2 regions of the Brevibacterium sp. BDJS002 genome follow, and region 1 is predicted to be linked to the other one. Evidence: riboswitches for the same ligand, from Rfam matches in the RefSeq annotation. Region 1 holds a riboswitch; the other holds the start of a gene.

What was found. Region 1 has a riboswitch for thiamine pyrophosphate ahead of PGC08_RS05530 (ECF transporter S component). Riboswitches for the same ligand answer to the same signal wherever they lie in the genome.
Region 2: another riboswitch for thiamine pyrophosphate. It lies ahead of PGC08_RS03795 (TenA family protein); the one in region 1 lies ahead of PGC08_RS05530 (ECF transporter S component).

What each region holds. Positions count from the first base shown of each region.
Region 1 is NZ_CP116392.1:1,191,658-1,196,251, forward strand. It holds gene PGC08_RS05520 (energy-coupling factor transporter transmembrane component T family protein) at 1-115, opposite strand, end outside; gene PGC08_RS05525 (ABC transporter ATP-binding protein) at 99-1,589, opposite strand; gene PGC08_RS05530 (ECF transporter S component) at 1,589-2,209, opposite strand; TPP riboswitch at 2,242-2,350, opposite strand; gene PGC08_RS05535 (FN3 domain-containing metallophosphoesterase family protein) at 2,491-4,413, shown strand; gene PGC08_RS05540 (universal stress protein) at 4,454-4,594, opposite strand, start outside.
Region 2 is NZ_CP116392.1:822,716-827,309, reverse strand. It holds gene PGC08_RS03810 (hypothetical protein) at 1-516, opposite strand, end outside; gene PGC08_RS03805 (HutD family protein) at 928-1,443, opposite strand; gene PGC08_RS03800 (VOC family protein) at 1,490-1,852, opposite strand; TPP riboswitch at 1,887-1,992, shown strand; gene PGC08_RS03795 (TenA family protein) at 1,992-2,702, shown strand; gene PGC08_RS03790 (uridine kinase) at 2,704-3,426, shown strand; gene PGC08_RS03785 (phytoene desaturase family protein) at 3,474-4,594, shown strand, end outside.

The sequences.
Region 1 (4,594 bases):
GCACCAAGGGAATGAGCTGGCCGGGATCATGCACCGCGACCTCGGTGCCCGTGGCAACTGTGGCTCGCCCAGCCGGATCGGTGTGCTCGATCGCGTGCTCACGCAATTCGCTCACCTGCCTTCGTCCTCCGACTCAACTCGACCCGCCTGGCCCCGATGGCGTCGAGGAACGCATGGTCGTGGCTGACCGCGACCACGGCGGACCCGCGGGCAAGGACGTCGATGAACTGCTCGACCAGACCGGCCCAGGTCAGGGCATCCTGGCCGAACGTCGGTTCGTCGACGACGAGCACCTGCGGCCGCGGCGCCATCATGGCAGCCACCGACAGGCGACGCTTCTCACCGCCCGAGAGGCCCTGTGGATGGGCCTCGGCGAGCTTCTCAAGTCCCAGCACCTCGAGGAGTTCGGCGACGCGATCGTCGACCTCGGCACTCGACCATCCGGCCAGCCGCGGTCCCAAGGCCAGCTCCTCGGTCACACTCGAGCGCAGGAACTGATGTTCGGGTTCCTGGAACACCATCCCGATGCGAGGAGCCAGAAACGCTGAGGGCCACCGGAAGGGTCGGGCATGCTTGGCACCATCCCGCAGATTACCGACAGCTCTCACCTCTCCCTCGAATTCCCGGATGAGGCCGGCCAGGGTCAGCGCCAAGGTCGACTTGCCGGCCCCGTTGGCGCCGACGATGCCCAGGGCCTCACCGGACCGAACGGACAGATCGAGGCCGGTCGCCGCGGGAACCTTCGCGCCGGGGCGAGCCACACTGAGGCACTCAGTCGTCAGCACGACCTCGCCGTCGGGGTGGGGGAGCGGTTCCGCACCAGGCTGCACCGCAGGGTTGGAGGGTCCGGCCGTCTCCGGCACCCAGATCCCACACTCAACCAGCACCTCGGCGAGCGCAGGATCACCGAAGACCGACCTCGGCGGACCCTGGGCAAGCAGGCCCGCTGGGCCGAGGACGATCACGGTGTCCACGTGATCGAGCCACAGTCCGACCCGGTGTTCGACGATGACCATCGTCGCCGAGGTAGCCGCCTGGGTCTCGAGGACAGCATCCCGAACGGAGGCGGCGGAGTCCGGATCGATATTGGCCGTCGGCTCATCGAGGATGATCACCTGCGGTGCCATCGCGTGGATTCCTGCCAGCGCCAGACGCTGCTTCTGTCCTCCGGACAGTGCAGCGGTGGGATGGTCGTGGGGGAGACCCAGGCCCATTGCCGCAAGGGAAGTTGGAATGCGAGCGGCGATGACGTCGGCGGGCAGGCCCAGATTCTCCATGCCGAAGGCGACATCATCACCGACCCGGGAGAAGATCACCTGCGAATCGGGGTCCTGGAGGACCAGCCCGGTCTCACCTCGGCGCGGATCCGGTGGACGGTCACCGATGAGAAGCTGACCATCTGCCTCACCCGACTCGGCAGGCAGAACTCCGGCGGTCGCATGCAGGAGGGTGGTCTTACCTGCCCCGGACGGGCCGAGCAGAAGCACCTTCTCACCTGCTGCGATGTCCAGATCGAGGGGACCGACCGCGGGTTCATCACGGTCGGCATGGCGCCACGAGAACCCGCGGGCGCGAATCGGCAGGGCCATCAGCGCGCTCGGCCGGAGGCGAAGGCGCTCAGGGCCCCGGTCTTCGCGATCGCCCGGTAGGCGAACCAGGCGCCGATGCCGGAGATGACGATGCCGGAGATGATCGCGCACACGGCATAGGCAGCCTGGTAGCCGAACTGCCATTCGGCGTTGTACATGATGTTCTCGCTCACGGACATGAACGCGGCGGCCAGCAGCCCGGCCAAGCTCGTGACCCACAGGGTGAACCTGCGATAGCCGAAGGCCGCGAAGATGAGTTCGGCGCCGAGGCCTTGGATGAGTCCGGAGAGCAGAACGGTGGCTCCGAAGTGAGAGCCCAGCACCGCCTCGACGATGGCGGCGATCATTTCGCACAGCAGAGCGGCACCGGGTTTGCGGATAATGGCACCGGCCAGAGGGCCGGCGAGGACCCAGAGGCCGGCGATGAGGCCGATCGATGGAGGGAAGGCCTGGAACCCGAGTTCGAGGACCTTCCAGCTCAGGGCCAGGACCCAGAAGATGAGTCCGACGCCGATTCCCAGCACGGCGGTGACAACGTAGTCGACGACCCGCCACTGCTTCGTCGCCGGTACCTGGGAATAGTGGGGCGCGGTCTTCACAGCGGAATCCGGCGCAGTCATTTCTGGCATAGTGCCTCCTCATATCAAGGAGGGGTAGAAGAGTCTCGACTTCCTTCGGCGGTGCTAGCCGCATCAGGTTCGAGGGTCTGCAGCTTCATCTGCACTCTCAGCGCCCCTTTCGGCGCTCCCCTGTCGTGAGAACCACTGTACCCCAGTCGACGCGCAGAGCTCGTTACGGAAAGTTCACCTGCCGTTGACTCGGCGGTCGCACGTCGGCGGCGGAGCTTTCATTACCGACGGGTAGGAATATTCGGGTGAAAGCACAACACCTGAGATCTCCGATGAGTATTCTGTCCGTTTCGGCACTGCTGGCGGCTCTCGTCGCAGTACCTGTCCCTGCGCATGCCGGGCTCACACCTGCCGAGCCCACGCAATCGCCCTCGACCTCGCCCTCGACGCAGCCAGAGGCGGACGAGGAGTCCGCGATCTCCGATGTGGTGCTGCAGGTCGGGGCGGATGAGAGCGCTCGCAACCTGTCATGGATGAGCGAGAACTCCGGTGAGGGCGAGGTCCGCTGGGCTAAAACCTCGGAGCTTGAGGGCTCGGCTCTGCCCGAGGATGCCCATAGCGCCGAGACCAGCGACTCGGGCCTGTCGACCGATCTCAAGCGCCACTACAATCATGCGAGCATGACCGGTCTGGAGCCGGACACCGAATACTCCTACCAGGTCGGCAGCGAAGAGGATGGCTACTCAGCCGTGGCGCAGTTCGACACGGGTGGTTCCGGCGGCGACAGCGAATTCCTTGTCTTCGGTGACCCGCAGGTCGGTGCCGGCGGCGGGCAGCCTGATGACGCGACTGGTTGGGACAGGACCTTGAACTCGGGGCTGGAGACCGCGCAGGATCCGCGGTTCTTCTTCTCTCTGGGCGATCAGGTGAACTCAGCAGGTGACCAGGGGCAGTACGAGCAGTACCTGGCTCCGGAGGCGACTCAGGAAGTTCCGCAGGCGACGACGATCGGCAACCATGATGTCGCTTCGAAGTCCTATGAGCAGCACTTCAACCGCCCGAACGTGAGCAGCGACCACGGTGAAGGCGGACTCGTTGCGTCCGGCGGTGACTACTGGTTCATCGATTCGGGGGTTCTGTTCATCAATATCAACTCGAATGACTCCGACACCGACGAGCATGCGGAGTTCATCGATGAGGTCGTGGCCGAGCACGGGGACGAGGCGCGCTGGACGGTCCTCGGGTTCCACCATTCCATCTATTCGACCGCGACCCACAACAGCGACCTCGACGTGAAGCGGCTGCGTGAGGCGATTCCACCGGTGGCTGCGCGCAACGACATCGATCTCGTGGTGTCCGGTCACGACCACATCTACAACCGGACCTTCCTCATGGATGCCGAAGGCAAGAAGGTCGAGTCTTCCGATGCCGGTCTCGAGCAGGAGAAGGAGGAAGGGCAGACGATGTACCTGACTCTGACCTCGTCCTCGGGATCGAAATTCTACGACTATGTTCCGGGTCTGGATTGGGAGGCCAAGAGCGTCCACAACGACATCCCGGCCTTCACCCGAGTGCGGGTCAGCGACGAAGCGCTGCGCGCGACGACCTACGAGGTCCCAGCAGAAGGCGCGCAGCAGGCTGAAGCACAGGCGGCGTCCGAGAAGATCGACGATGTCGAGATCACCCGCTCCGGCGATGACGCACCCGAGCCGGGAACCGACGCCGGAGCAGACGCTGACGCAGAAGACGCTGCAGCAAGCTCCGACGGTTCCTCGGCAGACGCCGACAGTGCTTCGGCGGACGCGGATGGTGCTTCAGCCGAAGCGGACAGCGTGTCAGCTGAAGCCGACGGCGCGTCACCGGAGGCCGACGGCACTGATTCAAGCGACGGCTCGAACAGTGCGGATGCGGGCACCAGCTCGGACGGAGCTGAGTCCGACTCGGACTCGGACTCGGAACGTGCCGATTCTGACGCTGCGACTGCCGGCACGACTGACAACGACGGCACGACTGAGGCTGAAGGTACGACTGACAACGACGGCACAACCGAATCCGACGGCGCAGACGCGAACGCCGCCTCCGCTGCCCCCGCCGACTCCGGCACAACCTCGGCGAACTCAGATTCAGCTGCGGACGGCGGCGATCTGCCGCGCACCGGTACTCAGCTCGGACTGCCGATCGGCCTCGGTGCGGGCGCAGTCATCATCGGGGCCGTGCTGCTGCTCGTGTCCAAACGTCGCCGCAGCCTGCGCTGACGCAGCCGGCGCTGAGCCACTCTGCGCTGACGCGCTCGGCTCAGCTCGGAACGACCATGACCGGGCCATCGGCATGATGGAGGACTCCGCGTGACACCGAACCCAGAAGTGCACTTCTGACTGCTCCTCGCCCGCGAGTGCCGAGGACGGTCAGCTGTGCGGTCTTCGTGGCTTCGAGGAG
Region 2 (4,594 bases), 370 kb from region 1:
GAGGACTCGTTTGCGGCGCAGCTTCTGCCACCACGACTTCGGTTCCTCGCCTCTGGTGTCGGCGCTCGCATCGTCGGCTGCCTGGTCGCTCAGGTTCCCGAACGTGCTGGTGGCGTTCGATGATGCGTCCGCCTTGGGCTCTGCGACCGCGGCCGCTCGCTGCGTCTTGGCGCCGAGTGATTTCGCTTTGACGGCCGGAGCGAGCTTCGTGCCGACTTCTTTGATCTTCTCTTTGCCTTTGTCGAGGCTGCTCGTATAGAGAGTCACCGCGAGGCCGGTGATGATGCTGGCAACGCCTGCGCCGACGACCGTTCCGGCGACACCCAGTTGTCCGCCGATGACCGATGAGGTGGCTGCGGCGGCAGCACCGGCAAGGAGCTGAGTCGCTGAAACCCTGTTGGCGCTCTTCTCCTTCTTTTCCTTCTCAACGACTTCGTCCTTCGCAGTCGATTCGTCGACGGCTGTGGTGTTCTCCTGCATCATCCGAGTCGCCGACTCGGTCGACGTAGTTGGCACCGGCGCTTCTTCGCGTCGGATCGGATTCGGTGGCATCACCGGTGTGGTCACAAGCGAGGTCGCCGTCGGTGCCGACTGGGTGTTTCTGGCATGTGTGGCGGCGAGTTCTTCGGTGATCAGAGGCAGGGTCTGAGACGCCTGCGCGGCCGCTGTGCATTCTTGCTCATTCAGTCTGCATGACTCATGCTGATTCGACACCAAAATACCTCCGATGACTGGTCTCTGAGTCCAGTATCGGCTGGCTGTTTTCGGGGTTCCTGACCCTCCTCTTCGAAGGCTGGGACAACGCTGTGAGAAGACGGCCACTCTGTGGTCGCTGACCTGCGATGATACCGACCTGTGTGACGCACAGGACAGGCGCTTTGCAGGATATTCGCAGGTCCAAAACGGGCGCCCACGACGCCCCGTTTTTCAGTGCAGAATGGCCACGCCGAGGTGGCCCGGAAGTACGTTCGTCTGCTCGAGTTCCAGCAGCTGGAATTTCGGGTATCCGGGGCCCGATTCCAAGGTGACTGCGAACAGCGCCGAACCGGTGAATTGTGTCGTCATCTGTAGGGCATTTTGCTCCGAGGTGGCCTGGTCATCCGTCTCGACCATGAGGTTGAGCGCGAAGCACGGCTCTTCCAGACTGCTGAGGGAGACGTTCTGCTCCCCACGGAATTTCACCGGCGCTGCCGGCGTCACTGAGTGCACCTGTCCATCGATCTCAAGGGCCACCTCGGCGCCGATGGGGAGGAAGGTCCGCGCCAAGCCCGGCAGCGGCGAGAACGCAGCAGGACGGTCCAATCGCGCAATACTCAGGCGCCAGCGTCGAAGGTTCGGGGTCAGAGCCTGGGACTGGATGAGTGAGACGAGCTCGGTCGTCTCCCCTGCCCCATTGGCCCACGGAACCGGTTCGAGGTCGTCGAAAGAGGTGATCACGTGCATGTGATCACTCTAGTCTCGACTCAGCTCGAGGCTGCTGGTGAGAACGTCAGTTCAGGACGAGACAGAACGGATGGCCTGCCGGGTCGAGGAAGACGCGGAAGGTGTCCCCCGGCTGGTCGACGGCTTTCCCTGCACCGAGTTCGACCACGGCAGCCTCGGCGACGTCGAGGTCATCGACGACGACATCGATGTGCATCTGCTGCGGGTGGGACTGCCCCGGCCAGCTGGGTGCGTGGTAGTCCTCAACCTGCTGGAAGCAGATCGGGGGCCAGGATTCGGATGTGATCTCTGCCCAGGTGCCATCGTCATCGACTCTGACCTGCCAGTCGAGGAGTTTTCCGTAGAATTCCGCGAGTTCACCGGCGTCGGGAGCATCGATGACGATGACGGGCTGCTTTGCGATAGCCATGGTCGTGAGTCTACGCGCCGCCGATGCTAGGCTCGAAACACCACAGGGGAGCGCCAGAAGACTGACGCTGAGAGTGCGCAAGCAGACCCTTCGAACCTGATCCGGTAAGCACCGGCGGAGGAAGTGAGGAGTGACACCGATGAGCGATGTCGACACGAAACACACGATCAGCAGCATTCGGCTGACCCCAGGAGGGCCTGTTGCGGCGCTGAGAGCGGAGGCGTCTTCCGCTTGGGAGGCCGCGGTCGGGCATAGATTCGTCACCGAACTGTTTGCCGGCACGGTCGACGACTCCGTGATGAGGAAGTACCTGATCCAGGATTACCAGTTCTTCGAATCGTTTCTCTCGATGCTCGGCGCATGCGTTGCCTATGGCGATGCCGTAGGGCCGAAGCTGCGGTTTGCCAAACAGCTCGGGTTCCTCGAAGCCGACGAGGATTCGTATTTCCTCACGGCCTTCGCCGAGGTGGGTGTCCCTGCCACCGACTACGCTGACCCCCAGCTGACTGGGCCGACTGAGGGCTTCCGTGACCTCATGTACGAAGCCGTCGACTCGGCGTCCTACGCGGACCTGCTGGTCGTGCTCGTCATCGCCGAATGGCTCTACCTCGATTGGGGCGAGCGCTCGGAACCGATGCCTGTACGCCGAGTCCATTCCGGGTGGATCGAATTGCACCGTGGTGAGGATTTCCGGGCGTGGGTGCAGTTCCTCATCGACGAACTCGAGCGAGTCTTCCCCACTGGCGAGGACGCGGAATCCGCCGCGGTGCGAGACAGGTTGTCGCGCATCTGGCACCGAGCGGTCGAATTGGAGTTGGCCTTCTTCGATGAGGCGTATGTGCAGGGGTGAGATGCCGAACACCAACGGAGACGGCACTCGCGCCGCAGTGCTCTGCCGACTGCTCTCGCAAGTGCGAGAGTCCGCTGCCGGTGGGCGCAGCCTCGTGGCCATTGACGGGCTCGATGGAGCGGGCAAGAGCGTCCTCGCCGAGGAATTGGTCCAACTGGCAGCCCAGGACGGGCTTCGCCCGGTTGCGTCGCTGAGCATCGACGGATTCCACCATCCCCGCTCGGTCAGATACACCAATGGTCGTGGGCCCGATTCCTTCTACCGGGACTCTTATGACTACGAAGCCTTCATCCGATCCGTCGTCATTCCGTTCAGACAGGGAGCATCGGTGGTTCCATCGTTCTGGGATGTTGATGCCGACGTGACCGTTTTACCCGCACAGCTCGACCTGCCGCAGAACTGTGTCCTCCTCGTGGATGGGATCTTTCTCCACCGGCCCGAACTTCGCGATCTGTGGGATGCGAGCGTGTGGGTGCAGGTTCCTTTTACGGTCTCAGTACCCCGGGGAAACGAACGAATCCCCGGCACATATGATTCGGACCCCGAGTCACAGTCCAACCATCGTTATGTCGGCGGCCAGCGTCTCTATCTCGCAGAATGCTCGCCGTGGAGGTCGGCAACGTGGATTTTCGACAACGAAGATCTCGAGCTCCCCACCCTGCGGCGACTCTCTGAGGAGTCAGCGGGGAACCCAAGGACCGAGAACACAGTTGCCGAGGACTAGGAGACAGCCAACCAAAGCGTGTCAGTCCCCTCCCCTAGACTGAGCCCATGAGCAATGCTGAGGTAGATGCCGTTGTCGTCGGATCCGGGCCCAATGGCATGGCCGCCGCGGTCACCATGGCTCGGGCGGGCCTGTCCGTGCAGGTGTATGAGGCCCAGTCGACCATCGGCGGCGGCGCCCGCACCCTTGACCTGGGACTGGCCCCCGGCATCACCCATGACATCTGCTCGGCCGTGCACCCGCTGGCGATCTCGAGCCCGTTCTTCGTCGACTTCGACCTGCGCGCCCGGGGTCTCGAGTTCACCACCCCCGAGGTCTCCTACGCTCAACCGCTCGACAATCAGCCAGCCGCGCTGGCCTTCCACGATCTCGAGACCACGGTCGACCACCTCGGCGCGGCCGGTCCCGAATGGCGGCGTTTCTTCGCCCCACTGCTCGAGCGCGTCGATGATGCGATCTGGCTGTCGCTGGGCGACAAGCGCTCCATCCCGGAGACGCTGCGCGACGTTCCCGGCATCGCCAATGTGGTGAAGTTCGGGCTGCGGCTGCTGACCCAGGCCAGCCCGGCCTGGAACATTCCGCTGTCCCATGAGACGTCTCAATCCCTGTTCACCGGTGTCGCCGCCCACGCGATCGGCGGGCTGCCATCCATGGGCACAGCCGCCACGGCCACAATGCTCTCGACCATTGCCCACGCCGGCGGCTGGCCCTCCCCTGTCGGCGGTTCGCAGGCGATCATCGATGCCATGGTCGCCGACCTCGAAGCACACGGCGGTTCGGTGACGACGAATGCGCGCATCGATCACGTCTCCGATATGCCGGCGGCTCGCGCGTACCTCCTCGACACCTCGGCGCTCAATGCCGCACAGATCTTCTCCGGTCTCATCCCGGCCAAGGTCGACAGGTCGCTGCGCAGCTTCAAGCAGGGCAACGCCGCGGCCAAGGTCGACTTCGTCCTAAACGGACCCGTGCCCTGGGCCGATCCCAACATCAACCGGGCCGGCACCATCCACGTCGGTGGTACCCGGGCGCAGATGGCCGCCGCCGAGGCGGACGTGATCGCCGGACGCATGCCCGCTCACCCGGTCAGCCTGGTCTCCGACCCCACTGTGTTCGACCCATCGCGCGAGGTGGGCGGCCTGCGCCCATTGTGGACGTATGCTCATGT